Linked DNA regions of Parabacteroides timonensis. The protein of the gene in region 4 interacts with the protein of the main gene of each other region in a pairwise test. Links are inferred from orthologs where the notes say so. Each region holds a gene or a part of one and is shown on either strand. Other genes may lie near its edges.

What was found.
Region 1: the proteins of rplL (region 4) and obgE interact in binary tests that used the Escherichia coli proteins (3 or more experiments, as listed by UniProt). The link is inferred for Parabacteroides timonensis from one-to-one orthologs.
Region 2: the proteins of rplL (region 4) and nikR interact in binary tests that used the Escherichia coli proteins (3 or more experiments, as listed by UniProt). The link is inferred for Parabacteroides timonensis from one-to-one orthologs.
Region 3: the proteins of rplL (region 4) and dnaE interact in binary tests that used the Escherichia coli proteins (3 or more experiments, as listed by UniProt). The link is inferred for Parabacteroides timonensis from one-to-one orthologs.

Annotation. Positions count from the first base shown.
Region 1 is NZ_LT669940.1:1,299,225-1,303,497, forward strand. Bases 1,006-3,865 are described here. They hold obgE (GTPase ObgE), read left to right. Parts: upstream 1,006-1,786; coding sequence 1,787-2,944; downstream 2,945-3,865. Other genes in these bases: hpt (hypoxanthine phosphoribosyltransferase), read left to right, coding at 1,006-1,164; BQ7394_RS05700 (adenylate kinase), read left to right, coding at 1,200-1,772; pgeF (peptidoglycan editing factor PgeF), read left to right, coding at 2,898-3,740; BQ7394_RS05715 (B3/B4 domain-containing protein), read left to right, coding at 3,748-3,865. Outside these bases: BQ7394_RS05690 (ABC transporter ATP-binding protein), read left to right, coding at 1-542; more of hpt, read left to right, coding at 628-1,005; more of BQ7394_RS05715, read left to right, coding at 3,866-4,273. UniProt on the Escherichia coli protein: An essential GTPase which binds GTP, GDP and possibly (p)ppGpp with moderate affinity, with high nucleotide exchange rates and a fairly low GTP hydrolysis rate.
Region 2 is NZ_LT669941.1:1,800,930-1,805,192, forward strand. The notes cover bases 435-3,284. They hold nikR (nickel-responsive transcriptional regulator NikR), read right to left. Parts: upstream 2,136-3,284; coding sequence 1,734-2,135; downstream 435-1,733. Other genes in these bases: BQ7394_RS14890 (TonB-dependent receptor plug domain-containing protein), read right to left, coding at 435-1,641; BQ7394_RS14900 (SusD/RagB family nutrient-binding outer membrane lipoprotein), read right to left, coding at 2,264-3,284. Also shown: more of BQ7394_RS14890, read right to left, coding at 1-434; more of BQ7394_RS14900, read right to left, coding at 3,285-3,883; BQ7394_RS14905 (SusC/RagA family TonB-linked outer membrane protein), read right to left, coding at 3,899-4,263. UniProt on the Escherichia coli protein: Transcriptional repressor of the nikABCDE operon. Is active in the presence of excessive concentrations of intracellular nickel.
Region 3 is NZ_LT669940.1:388,922-394,724, reverse strand. What follows is about bases 1,414-5,803. They hold dnaE (DNA polymerase III subunit alpha), read left to right. Parts: upstream 1,414-1,799; coding sequence 1,800-5,603; downstream 5,604-5,803. Other genes in these bases: trxA (thioredoxin), read left to right, coding at 5,677-5,803. Outside these bases: BQ7394_RS25550 (DUF6383 domain-containing protein), read right to left, coding at 1-621. UniProt on the Escherichia coli protein: DNA polymerase III is a complex, multichain enzyme responsible for most of the replicative synthesis in bacteria. This DNA polymerase also exhibits 3' to 5' exonuclease activity. The alpha chain is the DNA polymerase catalytic subunit.
Region 4 is NZ_LT669941.1:2,718,676-2,722,788, reverse strand. What follows is about bases 1,414-4,113. They hold rplL (50S ribosomal protein L7/L12), read left to right. Parts: upstream 1,414-2,424; coding sequence 2,425-2,802; downstream 2,803-4,113. Other genes in these bases: rpoB (DNA-directed RNA polymerase subunit beta), read left to right, coding at 2,910-4,113; rplJ (50S ribosomal protein L10), read left to right, coding at 1,850-2,380; rplA (50S ribosomal protein L1), read left to right, coding at 1,414-1,832. In the rest of the region: preprotein translocase subunit SecE, read left to right, coding at 1-56; transcription termination/antitermination protein NusG, read left to right, coding at 69-611; rplK (50S ribosomal protein L11), read left to right, coding at 675-1,118; more of rplA, read left to right, coding at 1,134-1,413. UniProt on the Escherichia coli protein: The binding site for several of the GTPase factors involved in protein synthesis (IF-2, EF-Tu, EF-G and RF3). Is thus essential for accurate translation.

The DNA.
Region 1 (4,273 bases), on a different replicon or contig from region 4:
CTACCTTACTGAATCTGTTGGGCTTATTGGATAACCCGACTTCCGGCGAATTATGGTTTATGGGAGAGGAAGTTTCCCGCTATACGGAGAACAACCGTACCGACCTGCGGAATGGTAACCTGGGATTTGTCTTCCAAAGCTTCAACCTGATAGACGAACTGACCGTGTTTGAAAATGTAGAACTTCCCCTATTGTATGCCGGAGTTTCGACAAAAGAACGGGTAACGCGGGTAAACGCTGCACTCGACCGGATGCAGATAGCCCATCGCTCGGAACATTATCCGCAGCAACTCTCCGGCGGTCAGCAGCAACGTGTAGCTATTGCCCGTGCCATTGTTACAAATCCCAAGGTCATCCTTGCAGACGAACCGACCGGAAACCTGGACTCTGTAAACGGTAATGAGGTGATGAATCTGCTTCTCGAATTGAACAAGGAAGGTTCAACCGTTGTCATGGTAACCCACTCGGAAGAAAACGCCCGGATGGCAGGACGGCTGATCCGTATGATGGACGGAAATATCCTGACGGAAAGCCATAAATAATATACAATGATATTTCTGCCTCGCCTAGCTGTTTGTGCTTCGCTGAAAATGTTGTACCTTTGCTCCCTCGAAAAATAAACGGCACATGAATAAGATCCGATTAAAAGATAAAGAATTCGAACTGTTTATCCCGGAGAAGGAGATCAAAGAGGCCATTGCGAAGATGGCTGAACAGATTAAAGCAGATGTGGGGGATAGCAATCCTCTGTTTGTAGGCGTATTGAACGGAGCGTTTATGTTTACCGCCGAACTGATGAGGCAGATGGATATGCACTATGAAATTACATTTGCCCGTTATTCTTCTTATCGGGGACTCAATACCACCGGAGTTGTTCGCGAGATCATGCCGGTGCAGGCCGATGTGAAGGGACGTACCCTGATCCTCCTGGAAGATATTATCGATACCGGCTATACTATGCAGTTTGTGATGGATAAGTTACGGAATGACGGCGCTGCCGATGTAAAGCTGGCAACCATGTTGTTTAAACCGGATTCCCTGAAATGTGATTTGAAGCCCGACTATGTCGGCCTGCAGATCCCCAGTGATTTTATCGTAGGTTACGGCCTTGATTACGACGAGATGGGACGTGCTTACCGGGATATATATAAAGTGATAGGTTAAAAGGATATACATTTATATAAATAAGAAACAATATTATGTTGAACGTTGTTATTTTTGGAGCTCCGGGTTCAGGAAAAGGAACACAGAGCGAGTTGATTATTAAAGAATATGGTTTGGATCACATTTCAACAGGTGATGTATTACGTGCCGAAATGAAAGGTGAAACCGAACTTGGTAAGATCGCAAAAGATTATATCGAAAAAGGTCAGCTTGTACCGGATGAACTGATCGTCGATATGCTGGCAAAAGTATTAGACAGCAAAGTTGGTTCTAAGGGTGTTATCTTCGATGGTTTCCCCCGTACTATTCCGCAGGCAAAAGCATTGAAAGAAATGTTGAACAAACGTGGTACTGATGTCTCTGTGATGTTGAACCTGCAGGTAGAAGAAGAAGAACTGATCAACCGTCTGTTGGAACGCGGTAAAGTATCCGGACGTTCTGACGACAACCTGGAGACAATTAAGTCCAGACTGGATGTATACCACAATCAGACAGCTCCTTTGGCTGACTATTATGTAGGCGAAGGCAAGCACGTGGGTATTCACGGTATGGGTACAGTCGAAGAAATCTTCGGACGTATTAAAGAAGCAGTAAATAAAGTAAAATAAGAAAGAAATAAAAAATGGCTGAATCAAACTTTGTAGATTACGTAAAGATCTATTGCCGCTCGGGGAAGGGCGGAAGAGGGTCTTCTCACTTTCGTCGTGAGAAATATATTCCGAAAGGAGGCCCCGACGGAGGCGACGGAGGGCGAGGAGGCCATGTGTATCTTCGCGGTAACCGGAATTACTGGACACTCCTCCACTTGAAGTTCGAACGTCATATTATGGCGACAAGCGGTGAAGGCGGTGGTGCCAAACGTAGTTTTGGTAAAGACGGTGAAGACCGTGTGATTGAAGTGCCTTGCGGAACCGTTGTATATGATGCCGAAACAGGTGAATACATCTGTGACGTAACAGAAGACGGTCAGGAAGTCATGCTATTGAAAGGCGGACGTGGCGGACAGGGTAACTGGCATTTCAAAACATCAACTAATCAGGCTCCCCGTTATGCTCAACCGGGCGAACCGGCTCAGGAACGTAAAGTGATCCTGCAATTGAAGTTGCTTGCCGACGTTGGTCTGGTAGGTTTCCCGAATGCAGGAAAGTCGACTTTGTTGTCTGTCGTATCGGCAGCCAAACCGAAAATCGCAAACTATCCGTTTACGACACTCGAACCGAACCTGGGTATCGTTAGTTATCGTGACCACCGCTCGTTTGTGATGGCCGATATTCCCGGTATTATCGAAGGGGCCAGTGAAGGCAAAGGACTCGGACTTCGCTTCCTTCGTCATATCGAACGTAACTCGTTACTTCTCTTTATGATCCCGGCAGACTCTGACGATATAAAGAAAGAGTATGAGATCCTTCATAACGAACTGGTTAAATACAATCCGGAATTGCTGACTAAAAGCCGTGTGTTAGCTATTACCAAAAGTGATATGTTGGACGATGAGCTGATGGAAGCACTGGAACAGGAATTACCGGAAGGTGTTCCGCATGTGTTTATCTCTTCGATCACCCAACAGGGTATTACCGAATTGAAAGACTTACTCTGGAAGGAGCTGAACAAAGAAACCTTCCATGAAGTCGAACGTATCGTTCATAAAGATATCGATGTAAGTTCGATACAGTTTGACGATGACGACGATGATTACGTCTTTCCTGTTGAAGAGGATGACCCGGACGAAGAATATGAAGAATACGAATGGGATGATGACGATGAAGAAACTGAAAAGTAATAAAGTTGAAATGTTGCAATTCTCCGGATTAAGCGGAGAATGCAACATTTCTCATTTTATAACGACCCGTCATGGTGGAGTGAGCGAGGGTAACTATGCCTTGATGAATCCGGGTGAGTATAGTGGCGACAATCCTGATTCCGTCCGGATGAACCGGCAACTTCTCTCGGATGCAATCGGAATTTCTCCCGAAAGGATTTTTGCTCCTTACCAGGTACATGAAGCGGAGATCGGTTGCATTAATGCCGATTTTCTTTCGTTGACTGCCGTTCGGCAGAAAGAAGAAATGAACGGGAAAGATGCTCTGGTCACAGATATGCCCGGAATATGTATCGCTGTTTCAACGGCCGATTGTGTACCTGTCCTGGTGTATGCTCCTGACAAGAATGTGGTAGCTGCTATTCATGCCGGGTGGCGTGGTACTGTGAAGCAGATCGTGGCAAAGACGATCGGATATATGGTTGCTCATTACGGTTGTGAACCGTCATGTATGTTGGCCGGTATTGCCCCGTCGATTTGTAAGGATTCTTTTGAGGTAGGAGATGAGGTGGTGGCAGCGTTCCAGGCAACCGGAGTCGATATGAACCGTATTATGGAACGGAATATTCAGACTGGTAAGGCACATATCGATCTTTGGGAAGCAAACCGTATTCAGTTACTTCAATCTGGTTTACGGTCGGAACATATAGAAATATCCGGAATCTGCACATTCCAGCACCACAATGACTTTTTCTCAGCCCGCCGGTTGGGTGTCAAAAGCGGACGTATTCTGTCCGGAATAATGATTAAAGACTAACAGTATTATGATACACGTTTCCATCTCAGAAGAAATAATAAAAGCCTGCCCGGATCTACATGTGGCAGTTGTGGCATGCGACGTAAAAAATACAATATCTGACGAACAGTTATGGAAGGAGATAGCTGAAGTGGAGAATAAGATACGTACGTCCGGAAAGCTGGAGGATATAAATAAATTTCCTCCCATACAAGCTACCCGGCAAGCTTATAAGCGTCTGGGGAAAGATCCGAACCGTTACCGTCCTTCCGCAGAGGCACTCCGTAGGCGGATATTCCGGGACCTGCCTTTATATAAGATCGATACATTGGTCGATATAATCAATCTGCTGTCTATCCAAAGCGGTTACTCTATCGGGGGATTTGATGCGACAAAGATAGACGGCGACCTGGTGTTGGGCGTAGGCAAAGAAGGAGAGATTTACCACGGGATAGGTCGCGGCGAACTGAATATTGCCGGGCTTCCTGTCTACCGCGATAACCAGGGAGGCGTTGGAACGCCGACCAGCGACGAAGAACGAACCAAGATCGACA
Region 2 (4,263 bases), 920 kb from region 4 along the record:
CACGTTGAGCTTATGGGCCGGGGCAGCCAAGAGCGGCTTGCTGGTATGCAGGTAGCTGTAATTCATATCGACGCTGAGGTTTCCGAGGATCTGGTAGCGGCCCTCGAACTCGATACCTTTGTTGGTGAAGGTTCCGACATTACGATTTTCCTTCGGAAAATCATTCGGAGGATTTACCATGACAGCCTCGATCATATTCTTTCCGTCGATAAAGAAAGCCGTCACCTCGCCATACAAGCGTCCATCCAGGAACGACTGTCCGACAGCAAGCTCGTAATTCAACATGTTTTCCGGTTTCAATTCGTCGTTGGCCGCCCCCCACATATACATCTCGCGGATATTAGGACTGCGGAAACCTTTCGAGAAAGAAGCACGGATCACATTGCCCTCCAGCGGACGGAAGGTAAGGCCTGCCTGCGGAACCCATTCGCCCCCGAACACACTGTTATGCTCGTAACGCACACCAGCGTTGATGCTTAACATATCGAAGAGGTCTTGTTGCATGATGACGTAGCCGGCCACTTCGTTGACAGATTTGTCGATCAGTTCGCCTTTCGGGCCGCTGATGCTGTCGTTCCACGCATGTCCGCCCCAGTTTTTATAGTCGATACCGGCCGTAAAGGTGTTGCCTTCGACGAGACGGAACGACTGGTAAAGCAGGACACCTGTGTTATGATCGTCCGAACGGAAGAGGTATGAGCGGGGTGTTCCGCCGGGCTTGTAGCCATCATTCACCTCGTGATTTCCCCAGTTGTAGAACACACGCAGGGCACCGCTTGTCTTTTCGTGATGGTTTTCGAGCGCGAAAGAGGTCGTACCGCGCAACACGTCTACCAGGTAGTCGAGCACCGGTTCGTCGATCGTACCGGGGTTCTGGGTCTTGAACTTGGCCAGACTCAGGTCGCCCGTCACGCGGTAGTGATCGTTTATCTTATACCCCAGGTTGGCAAAGCCGTTGGTGATATGGAATTTGGAGTTGGGCCGGTGGCCGTCCGTACGGTCGTGGTTCACGGAAATGAAGCTGCTGAAGTTGCCGAGGTTGTAACCGTTGTTCACCATATACTTCTGCGTGTTGTAGGAACCGTACATGATACGTGCCTGAGTGCGCCGTCCCTGCTGCTTATGGTGACGGGTGATGATATTCACCACGCCGCCCATCGCGTTGGAACCGTACATCAAGGAGCCCGGGCCACGGATCACTTCCACCCGTTCCACGTCGGAAGCCACATAGGTGTCGGGTAGCGCATGTCCGAAGATACCGGCCCACTGCGGCTGTCCGTCGAAGAGCATCAGGACTTTGTTGCCCTGCCCTACGCCACGGATGTTGACCGTCCCGGCCGATCCGTCGTTCACCCCGAAGCCGGTGATGCCTTTCTGTGTCACAAAGAGTCCGGGGACACGCTGCGAGAGCACCGGAAGCAGGGCCGACTCGCTGCTGGCCTCTATCTCGTCGCGCTCGATCACCGAGATGGAAAGTGGGACGCTGTTGCGGTTTACCTGTATCTTGTTGGCCGAGATCACAACGCCCTTCAAGTTGATAAGGCTGTCTATTCCCAGCGGTTCGATGGGTTCTACCGGTTCGGAGGAGTAGGCTAACGTACTGAACAGTAGCCCCGGAATGAGTAAAAATCCTTTCTTCATAAATTAACTTGTATAATATTTGTCATCTGTTTCGCGGCACAAAGTAACACAAATAAACAAAATCGTGTTACTTTGGATGCAAAAAAATATAATTAATCGGCCCGGCTCATCACCAGTTTGCCGTGTTTAATCCCCTTGATGGCAGTCAGTTTATCCGACAGTTCGGTCAGGCGGTGGGCAGTTCCCATCACGGTAACGATATGAAGGCAGAAATTCTGATTGACATAATATTGGGAGGAAGAGAGTATCACATCCTGGTAATCTTGCTGGATACTCACGATCTTTGAAGCGATGGCGGTCTTCTCCTGGTCATACATGATGATGATAGTGCCGGCCACGATGTGATTGCATTGCCATTTCTTCTCGGCCACGTTCTTTTCTATCAGGAAGCGAATGGCCTGTGAGCGGTTGGCAAAGCCATTTTCGTCCACATACTGGTCGAGCGATTCTAACAGGTTGTCTTCGAGGGAGACGCCAAAACGTTTTATCGACATAGGTTGCTTCATTTATTTTGAGCGGTAAATATACTATTTTATTACCGATACAAAGGTAAGGGAGCCAAAAGAAATAATGTAATATAAATTACAGTTATTATTACCAATATTACTGATTTGGTGAATTTTCAGAAATTCCTTCCCGTATCCCACCACAGGCGGATGCCGCAATGGTCGGGACCTCCGAGGGCATTGACCAGGGCGGTGTACTGCTGGGGGTTGGAGGCCTTGATACCAACCATGAAGTTCAGGCGGCGGGGGCCCAGGTTGGTGTCGACCGTCCCCTGGCTGGCATTCACCAGAACGGGGAAGAGACGCGGATAACCCGTGCGACGCTGTTCGGCCCAGGCTTCGCAGCCTTCGGGGTAACAGGCGATCCATTTCTGGGTGATGATCCGTTCGAGCTTCTCTTCGTCCGTGGCCGTTTCGTCCCAGGCCGGCGTTATGCGGCTCATGGCCTGTGCGTCGAAGGCGGCGTTGAAGGCATCCCGATACCCTTTCGGTGTACGGGTACTGTTGAGGTAAGGCATCACATCGCCGGCACTCCACTGCGCAAAGGAGGCTCTCACGCCATTCTCGTAGCAGGCCTGCACGTCCTCGGCCGACCATTTGCGCAGGGCTGCCTCGGCACGCAGGAACCAGACTTCGGCGGCGGTCATCAACACTGCGTCGGTCGATTGGGTGATGGTGCTCTTCGAATGTTCGCTGTAATTCTTATGGTTGAAACCCGTTCCCTGACGCATGCCCTTGAACGTGCCGCCCACGCGCACGATCTCCTCCCCTTTGCCGCCGAGAGCCTTCTTGAAGTAGTGGGGCAAGCGGGGATCTTCATAGCCTCCCATATACGACTCAAGGTTAGCGTTCATGATGGCACTGCCCCAGGCTACGCTGATCTCCCCCAGGGGATTGTTGTAGCCGCTGCCGGCGGTCGAGACGGCTACGATATCGTCGTCGTTCTCCAGTAGTCCGCCCCTGTCGGCCAGGGCCTTATGTGCCTGTGAAGCGGCCAGCTGAGGGTCGGCCATCGCGATGCGGACAGCCAGGCGGAGACGCAGGGAGTTGGCGAACCTGATCCACTCGTCGTAGGTACGTTTGGCCTTGGGCATGAGGAAATCGAACTTGGCAAAGTTCTCCACCTTCGGGTTTTCCTCCTGGTATTCGCGTATCTTTTCGATCCCGATGTCGAGGTCTTTGAAGAAAGCGCGGTAGGCCTCGGCCTGGGTGTCGGGCATCGATCCGGTTTTCGACCCGAACTGGGTGTAAATAATGGGCCCATACAAATCGGAAACACGGTGCATGCTTTCTACTTTTAGGATGCGTGCTATTCCGAAAAAGGATGCATACTTTTCTTCGGTGAGTTCTTCAGACTTCAGGATTTCGGGCAGGACATAGCCGTAGGTGTTCTCCCAGAACGCACCGTTCCAACCGTCCTGCATGTTATAGATGGTGTTACCCCTTCCTTCGATGTAGGGGCTGAAGTCGTGGAAATAGCCCGCGAACATGTCGGCACCGAGGTTCTGCATCACCTGAAACGTCCAGTTCTTCCCCCCGCCCCAATCGTAGTTGAAGTAGATTCCCTGCTGCACGACTTTGAGGGGGAGCCCGTACTTGTTGAATTCCTGTTCCTTGAGGTCGTCGGGAAACCCGGTCCCGTCGGTGTTGTACGACTCGAATTGTCCGGTACACGAGGTCAACCCCAGCCATCCGGGCATCAATATCAGGGCGATATAGGCGGTTATCTTTTTCATTTTCGTCTGTGGTGATTAGAAAGAAAGTTTCACGTTAAATCCCAGGTTCCGGGTGGTCGGCATACCGAACACGTCGATGCCCTGGTTGTCATTGTTGGTCGAGAGCACGGCATCGGGGTCGAAAGGTGCCGATTTATGGAAGAAGAAGAGGTTGCGACCCACGAGCGAAAGCTGCACCTCCTGCAAGAGTTTCGTCTTTTCCAACAGCCGCTTCGGGAGCGTGTAGCCGAGCGAAAATTCGCGGAGACGGATATTTGTCGCGTCATACATATAATATTCGGTGCAACCGTTGCGGCCGCTCACGATGGTATAGAACTTGGAAGGATCGAGGTGCGTGCCTTCGAGGTCGACATAGCCCGTGTTGCGCGCTTCGCCCGATG
Region 3 (5,803 bases), on a different replicon or contig from region 4:
TTCATAACCCAAGAACAAAAGATCTTTAGCAGTGCTACAGTCTACAATCGAAGCCGTTTTACCATCCTTAGATGCTACTAAATACTTATTTGTTTCAATTGAAATAGGCTGTGCTTCTATATTTTTAAGCACAGGGGTAGTAATCATGTAGCAGTAAACGGCTTTCTCTGATGTTGAATTTGCAACAGCACCGCCCTTGATATCCAAATAATTACCAGACGCACCTGTAACAAGAGTTCCTTTTGGATCAGTAGCTGCAGCCAAAGCTGGCGATAAAGTAGAGGCAGCGCCATAAGACCAAACTGTAGCCGCATAATTTAGACCTCTCGTACCGTCATTTGCCCAAACAAGAGTTGTTTTAGCTCCACCAACTTCCCAAAGAAAGGCTTGCAAATCACTTTCCGACGTAGCATTCGTAATATCAGCCAAACTTAACGTCCCAGAACCAACAGTTAAAACTTTAGCCACAGAACCATCTCCTGGTATTTCCTTATTAACAATGATCACTTGATCATTATCAGCAAGATCAGCACCCTTCACCAACACCACACCGGCCTCCGCCGTGAATGTTGCACCGGCAGCCAGAAAGACTGCCATAAGTGTAGAAAACTTTTTGTTCATAATTTAAAATTTAATATTAATAATAGTGTTACTTAAAAAGCCTGTTTCAGAGAGGATGTTTCAACCTTGCCTATTGCTAAATGACTAGCTAAAACGTTCCTTTTTTCTCGTCATTCATTGGAAGGAGAGAAGAGTTAGTTGTCAAAAACCAAATTTTCGTACTCATTTTAGTATTCTGTTGATAAGAAAGTATATACAGTTGGAAATTATTTTTTGTTTTTAATTGTGGATTCAAAACTTATCAGTAATTTTGCTGACGAGAAAAAAGGAACGTTTTCACTAGTCATTGATTTTTCCTATATATTCTTTATATATCAAAGCCTTCACCCTATTTTATCAATTATAATATACTCGTTCGCTCCTCACCTCCCCTTTTTATTATATATAATAATGTATAAGCACACGTTTCTCCTTAAAGCGATGCAACAACCAGAGCTTTTACCGACCATTCTGCCATTATTTCCGCCTTACAATGCGTTCTTACAACTCAGCCTTCACCTTTCACACGCATTATATCTTACTATTTTACAATCTATTACAGTGACACCACACTGTTTTTTTGCTTTCACCTCCGGCTTCACCCCCGTCTTTGTCGTTTTTCTATCCTAACTTTACATCAGGAGGGGAAAAAGGCCCTCTTGCCCCCCAGTCTTTCCTGCTCAAAAGAATTAAGCAATTAGCAAAGGAAAACTAAAGTTTTACATCATGACAAATAATTCCTTTTCTCCTTACTTTTATAAAATAAAGGCTAGCCTTACGTAAATGCAAAGCATGCCTTGCTAATATGTAAGGCATACCTTACCTTTTCGAAACACAAGCCTTACAAATATAAAAGTAAGGAGGAAAAATATTAAATATCAGGAGCCGGAGGCTTCATCTTCCTGTGCCAGAGCCTTAGTTGCGGGCAAAGGCCGGGAAAGAGCGACCGGATCGGCCGGTCGATACAAAGATCAGGAGGACATTTTGGGCTTTCATAGAGACGTGTCACCGGATAATGCTAACACTCAAGCTGTTGTAAGGCGTGACAGGTGACACGTGATGCGTGAATAAATATACAGACGTGAGAAAACTTTCGAACAGGATAGTTAAAGGCATATCTGTTTTAGAGATTGAGGCACTCGTTTCCAAACAAAAATAGTACCTTTGTTAGATCAAAATAAAAAGTTTTTCAATCATATATGGAACCATTTATACATCTACACGTACACACCCAGTACTCGTTACTGGATGGTCAAGCCTCTATTGATGCGTTGATCGACAAAGCGCAAAAAGACGGCATGAACGCAATAGCCGTTACCGACCACGGTAACATGTTCGGTATAAAAGAGTTCTTCAACAAGGTTTCCAAAAAGAACGGGAAGCCGCTCGGTGCTATCAAAGATCTGGAAAAAGAACAGAAAGCACTCAAAGGGAAAGAAGAACTTACTGCCGAAGAACAGGCACGCCTGGGAGAGATCCCGGCTTTAATAGATGCTGAAAAGAAAAAAATATTCAAACCCATTATAGGCTGCGAATGCTATTGCGCCCGCAACGGCCGGCATAATAAAAGCCTCAAGGAAGACCGTAGCGGTTACCACCTGATCGTATTGGCAAAGAACATGAACGGTTATAAGAACCTGATCAAGATGGTATCTATTTCGTGGACCGAAGGTTTCTACGGACGTCCGCGTATCGACCACGAATTGCTCGAAAAATACCATGAAGATCTGATCATCTGTTCGGCCTGCCTGGGAGGAGAGATTCCACAGCACATCATGCACGGCCAGATCGACAAGGCGGAAGAGTCTATCAAATGGTTTAAAAATCTGTTTGGCGAAGATTATTACCTGGAAATGCAACGGCACGAAACACACGACCCGAATGCCGACTGTACCACCTATCCCAAACAGCAGGAAGTCAACAAGGTAATGATCGAACTCGCACACAAACATAACGTCAAGCTGATCGCCACCAACGACGTCCATTTCGTAAACGCAGAAGACGCCGAGGCACACGACCGCCTGATCTGCCTGAGTACCGGAAAAGACCTCGACGACCCGACCCGTATGCGCTATTCCAAACAGGAATGGATGAAAACGACAGCCGAAATGAATACCATCTTTGCCGATATACCGGAGGCCCTCAGCAACACGCTCGAGATTGCCGACAAAGTGGAGTTCTACTCGATCGACAGCGGCCCTATCATGCCGACCTTCGCTATTCCCGAAGAGTTCGGAACGGAAGAGTCATACCGCGAAAAGTTATCCGAACAGGAGTTGTTCGATGAGTTTACCCGCGATGAGAACGGGAATGTGGTACTGAGCGAAGAAGATGCAAAAGACAAGATAAAGAAACTGGGCGGATACGATAAACTCTACCGTATCAAGTTGGAAGCCGACTATCTGAAGAAACTGACTTACGACGGAGCCAGAGAATGCTATGGTGAAGATCTGTCGGAAGAAGTAAGGGAACGTCTGGATTTCGAGTTGCACATTATGAAGACAATGGGTTTCCCCGGATACTTCCTTATTGTGCAGGACTTTATTAAAGCAGCCCGCGAAGAGCTGGGTGTATCGGTAGGTCCGGGACGTGGTTCGGCTGCCGGTTCGGCAGTGGCTTACTGTCTGGGGATCACCAAGATCGACCCGATCAAGTACGACTTGCTGTTCGAACGTTTCCTGAATCCCGACCGTATCTCCCTCCCCGATATCGATACCGACTTCGATGATGACGGACGCGGCGAGGTGTTGCGCTGGGTAACGGAGAAATACGGAGCCGACCGGGTAGCACATATTATTACGTATGGCACAATGGCAACCAAATCGGCTATCAAGGACGTTGCCCGCGTGCAGAAACTACCGCTTTCCGAATCTAACCGCCTGGCCAAGCTGGTGCCGGATAAGATTCCGGATATGAAGAAGTTTAAGTTGAAAGATGCCATCAATTACGTACCCGAACTGCGCGAAGCGGCCACCGGAAGCGATCCGCTGGCACGCGATACCTTGAAATATGCACAGATGCTGGAAGGTAACGTGCGTAATACGGGTGTACATGCCTGTGGTGTAATTATCGGACGGTATGATATATCCGACGTCGTTCCGGTAAGTACCGCAAAAGATAAAGAAACCGGCGAAGAGATGCTGGTTACCCAATATGAAGGTTCTGTAATCGAGGAAACCGGACTGATCAAGATGGACTTCCTGGGACTGAAAACCTTGTCCATCATCAAAGAAGCCATCGAAAATATCCGTCTGACGACCGGACACGAGCTCGATATCGACCATATCAGCCTGGAAGATCCGAAAACATACGAATTGTATTGCACCGGAAAAACAACCGGGACATTCCAGTTCGAGTCCGCCGGTATGCAAAAGTACCTGAAAGAGCTGCAACCTTCCAAGTTTGAAGACCTGATCGCCATGAATGCCCTGTATCGTCCGGGGCCTATGGATTATATACCCGACTTTATCGACCGTAAGCACGGGCGTAAACCGATCGAGTATGATATCGCCGTCATGGAAAAATACCTGAAAGACACCTACGGCATTACAGTCTATCAGGAACAGGTCATGCTTCTGTCGCGTCTGTTGGCAAACTTCACCCGTGGTGAGAGTGATGCCCTGCGTAAGGCGATGGGTAAGAAGTTGATCGACAAGATGAACCACCTGAAATCGAAGTTTATGGCAGGTGGCCAGGCAAACGGTTATGAAGCGAAGACACTTGAAAAGATCTGGTCCGACTGGGAAAAGTTTGCTTCTTATGCATTCAACAAAAGTCACGCCACCTGCTACTCGTGGGTCGCTTACCAGACCGCATTCCTCAAAGCGAACTATCCGTCCGAATACATGGCAGCCGTACTGAGCCGAAGTTTGTCCAATATCGTGGATATCACGAAGTTTATGGATGAATGTAAAGCGATGGGGATACAGGTATTGGGGCCTGATGTGAACGAATCTATCCTGAAGTTCAGCGTCGATAAAAACAAGAATATTCGTTTCGGACTGGGAGCCGTGAAAGGTGTCGGCGAGTCGGCCGTACTGAATATCATTGAAGAACGGAAGAAAAACGGACCGTATAAGAACATTTTCGACTTTGTTGAACGCGTCAACCTGACATCGTGCAATAAGAAGAACATCGAATCATTGGCTTTGGCGGGTGCATTCGACAACTTCGGCATCCAGCGCGAACAGTTCTTTGCCGAAACAGGCAAAGGTGAACTCTTCCTGGATACGCTGGTACGCTATGGTAATAAGTTCCAGATGGATAAAAGTTCTGCCGCCAACTCTTTATTTGGTGGCGACGATCTATTGGTAGCCATTACCAAACCGGAAATTCCGGTTTGCCAGCGTTGGAGCGACCTGGAACGTTTGAATAAGGAAAAGGAACTGGTAGGTATCTATCTCTCCGCTCACCCGCTGGACGAATATCGCATCGTATTAACCTATGTATGCAATACGGGAATGGCAGAGATCAACGACCGGGAAAGCCTGAAAGGGCGCGAAATACTACTGGGCGGTATCGTTACCGACTTCCGTGAGGGAATGACCAAGACAGGCAAGCCTTATGGAGTGGTTAAAATTGAAGACTTTACCGGCAGTGGGGAGATTGCTTTATTCGGTAACAACTATATAGAATACAGTAAATATTGCAAACTGGGTATGTATCTGCTCATCAATGCCCGCGTAGAGCCCCGACGTTGGAATGAGAATGAACTCGATTTCAATATCGGTTCGATCCGTTTGTTGCAGGATGAAAAAGACAAGCTGATCGAAAAGATCAGTATCACCTTGCCGATCCACGACCTCGACGAGCCTACAGTCAATGAATTATCGGTGTTGATCAAAAACAATCCGGGACAGAGCTTGTTATATTTTAGAGTGGTTGATGGCGAACATAACATTTCACAAAATTTCTTTTCGCAGAATATCCGGCTGAATGTAACCGGTAAGTTAGTGGAATTCCTGCAGGAGAACGAAAATATTGATTTCAAAATTAACGGCTAAAGTTGTACGGTGTAGAAAGAATTAGTACTTTTGACACCTCGAAAAGGGAACAATTTAAATTAGATATATAATTATGGCACTAGAAGTTACAGATGCAAATTTTGAGGAGTTGGTAAACTCAGGCAAGCCCATGGTCGTTGATTTTTGGGCAGAATGGTGCGGTCCTTGCCGTATGGTAAGTCCGATCATCGATGAATTGG
Region 4 (4,113 bases):
TTGTTGACTTAGGCTTTGAGAGCGTAATGCGTTTCTTCTACGAGAAAATCTTTTAATCAGTTTTTGATATGTCTGATATCCAGAAAAAATTTTATGTTCTGCGCGCCATTAGTGGTAAGGAGAATAAGGTAAGAGAATATCTAGAAGCTGAATTGAAGAATACAGACTTGGGTGAGTATGTCAACCAGGTGCTGATTCCTACGGAGAAAACTTTTACGGTGCGTAATGGTAAGAAGGTGATGAAAGAAAGAGCTTACTTGCCGGGTTATGTATTGGTAGAAGCCGCATTGGTTGGAGAAGTTGCTCATCGATTAAGAAACATTCCCAATGTAATCGGATTTTTGGGCGGGTCTGATAACCCGGTTCCGTTGCGTCCTTCTGAAGTTAGCCGTATTTTAGGTACGGTTGATGAATTGCAGGATCAACAGGAAGAACTGGATATCCAATTCTACGTTGGTGAGAGTGTGAAAATCACCTTTGGACCGTTCAGCGGTTTTACAGGTGTGATCGAAGAAGTCAACGCCGAGAAAAAGAAACTCAAAGTGATGGTAAAAGTCTTCGGACGTAAAACACCGCTTGAGTTAGGCTATATGCAAGTTGAGAAGGAGTAACGCTTTTGTTACGAGAAGTGTTTTCTTTCTGTTATTGATGTTATATATCTAAATTTTAGAAAAATGGCTAAAGAAGTTGCTGGACAAATCAAATTGCAGATTAAAGGAGGAGCAGCAAACCCTTCTCCCCCAGTAGGACCTGCCTTAGGTTCTAAGGGTATTAATATTATGGAGTTTTGCAAGCAATTTAATGCCAGAACCCAAGACAAGGCTGGTAAAGTATTACCTGTGGTAATTACTTACTATGCTGATAAGTCTTTCGACTTTGTCGTTAAAACCCCTCCTGTTGCTATCCAGTTATTGGAAGCATCCAAACAGAAGAGTGGTTCTGCAGAGCCGAATCGTAAGAAGATTGCTGAAATCTCTTGGGATCAGGTAAAAACTATCGCAGAAGACAAAATTGTCGACTTAAACTGCTTTACTGTTGAAGCTGCCATGAGAATGGTTGCCGGAACAGCCAGAAGTATGGGTATCACTGTTAAAGGGACATTCCCGGGTAATAATTAATAAACTTCAATTGAAATGAGTAAACTGACAAAAAATCAAAAGTTGGCTTTAGGCAAGATTGAAGCTGGGAAAGCATATACGTTAAAGGAAGCATCAGCATTAGTAAAAGAAATTACTACTTCTAAGTTTGATGCATCTGTAGATGTGGATGTTCGTTTAGGTGTTGACCCCCGTAAAGCCAATCAAATGGTTAGAGGTGTTGTTTCATTACCTCACGGAACAGGTAAACAAGTTAGGGTTCTCGCATTATGTACACCAGACAAGGAAGCTGAAGCAACTGCTGCTGGAGCTGACTATGTTGGCTTGGATGAGTATATTGACAAAATTAAAGGTGGTTGGACTGATATTGACGTGATCATCACTATGCCTTCTATCATGGGTAAAATCGGTGCTCTGGGTAGAGTATTAGGCCCTCGTGGTTTGATGCCTAACCCTAAAAGCGGTACGGTTACCAATGAAATCGGCAACGCAGTGAAAGAAGTTAAGCAAGGTAAGATCGACTTTAAGGTGGACAAAACCGGTATCGTTCATACATCAATCGGAAAGGTATCTTTCAATGCCGATCAGATTCGTGATAACGCCAAGGAATTTATTTCAACTCTTTTAAAGTTGAAACCGTCTGCAGCTAAAGGTACATATATAAAGAGCATTTATCTTTCTAGTACAATGAGCGCGGGTATTAAAATTGACCCGAAATCAGTTGAAGAAAACTAATTTAAATTTATTGCACAATGAAAAAGGAAGATAAAGGCATAGTAATAAGCCAGCTTACAGAAACTGTAAAAGAATATCCTAATTTCTATTTGACTGATATCGAAGCATTGAATGCTGAGAAAACAAGCAAATTGAGAAGAGAATGTTTCAAGCAGGAAGTAAAGTTGGTTGTTGTTAAGAACAACTTGCTTAAAAAAGCACTGGAAAACGTTGAGGGGGATTTCTCTCAGTTAGAAGTTGCTTTAAAGGGCAATACAGCTGTTATGTTTTCACAAACAGCTAATGCTCCTGCTCGTCTGATCAAAGAATTTACAAAGGGTGCAAAAAAGGATGAGGTTGCAAAACCTTTGTTGAAGGCTGCCTATGTACAGGAAAGTTTCTACATCGGTGCAGAAAACCTGGAAGCCCTTGTAAATATCAAGAGCAAAAACGAACTTATCGGCGATGTTATTGCCTTGCTGCAATCTCCGGCGAAGAACGTTATCTCTGCTCTTCAGTCATCAGGACAAACTATCCATGGTCTATTGAAGACTTTGGAAGAAAGATAATAATTTAATTTTTTACAGTAAACAATCATTTAAATCATACAAAAATGGCAGATTTGAAAGCTTTTGCAGAACAATTAGTAAACCTGACCGTAAAAGAAGTTAGCGAACTGGCTACAATCCTTAAAGAAGAATATGGTATCGAACCTGCAGCTGCAGCTGTTGCTGTTGCTGGTCCTGCTGCTGGTGGCGCTGCTGCTGCAGAAGAAGAAAAGACTTCTTTTGATGTTATCTTGAAAGCAGCTGGTGCTAATAAATTGGCTGTTGTTAAGGCAGTAAAAGAATTAACAGGTCTTGGCTTGAAAGAAGCTAAAGATTTAGTTGACGGTGCACCTAGCGCAATCAAAGAAGGAATCGCTAAAGCTGATGCTGAAGGATTAAAGAAGAGCTTGGAAGAAGCTGGAGCTGAAGTTGAGCTTAAATAGTATTTATAACCTGGTTTCCAGGTGATTTGGTTAAGAGTCTCCCTTAAAGGAGATTCTTAACCTTTTTGTGTCTATAATTTCAATAAGTTCAATAAATTCCTTACTAGATGTCTTCAACAGCTGAAAACCAAAGAGTTAATTTTGCTTCGATTAAGAATCAGTTTCCGTATCCGGACTTTCTCGAAGTTCAATTGAAGTCATTCCAAGACTTTCTTCAACTTGACACACCTCCTGAAAAGAGAAAGAAGGAGGGATTGTACAAGGTGTTTGCAGAGAATTTTCCGATTGCAGATACCAGAAACAATTTTGTGTTGGAGTTCTTAGATTACTATATAGATCCGCCCCGCTATACGATCGACGAATGTATTGCCCGTGGATTAACCTATAGTGTGCCTTTAAAAGCAAAGTTAAAACTATATTGTACGGATCCGGATCACGAAGATTTCGATACTGTTATCCAGGACGTATATTTGGGCCCGATCCCTTATATGACGGAACGGGGTACTTTTGTTATCAATGGTGCTGAGCGTGTTGTTGTTTCACAGTTACACCGTTCTCCGGGTGTGTTCTTCGGTCAGAGTACACATGCCAATGGAACGAAATTGTATTCAGCACGTATCATTCCGTTTAAAGGCTCATGGATCGAATTTGCAACAGACATCAATAATGTGATGTATGCTTATATCGACCGTAAAAAGAAATTACCTGTAACCACCCTTTTAAGAGCTATTGGTTTTGAAGGCGATAGAGATATTCTTGAAATTTTTAATCTGGCAGAAGAAGTTAAAGTTTCGAAGGCTAACCTGAAGAAACTGATCGGTCGTAAGCTGGCTGCCCGCGTGTTGAAAACATGGGTGGAAGATTTCGTGGATGAAGATACCGGCGAAGTTGTTTCTATTGAACGTAATGACGTTATCATCGATCGTGAATCGGTTTTGGATAGCGATAATATTGAAGCTATTCTGGAATCTGGAACGCAGAATGTATTATTACATCGTGAAGACCAGAATCTATCAGATTATGCAATCATCTATAATACGCTTCAGAAAGACCCCAGTAACTCTGAAAAAGAGGCTGTTTTGTATATTTACCGTCAGTTGCGTAACGCAGAACCTGCAGACGAAGCAAGTGCCCGTGAAGTTATACAGAACCTTTTCTTCTCTGAAAAACGTTATGATTTAGGTGAAGTAGGCCGTTACAGAATTAATAAAAAGTTGAACCTTACTACCAGCGATGATGTAAAGGTTTTAACGAAAGAAGATATAATCGAGATCATCAAGTATCTGATCGAGTTGATCAACTCGAAAGCGA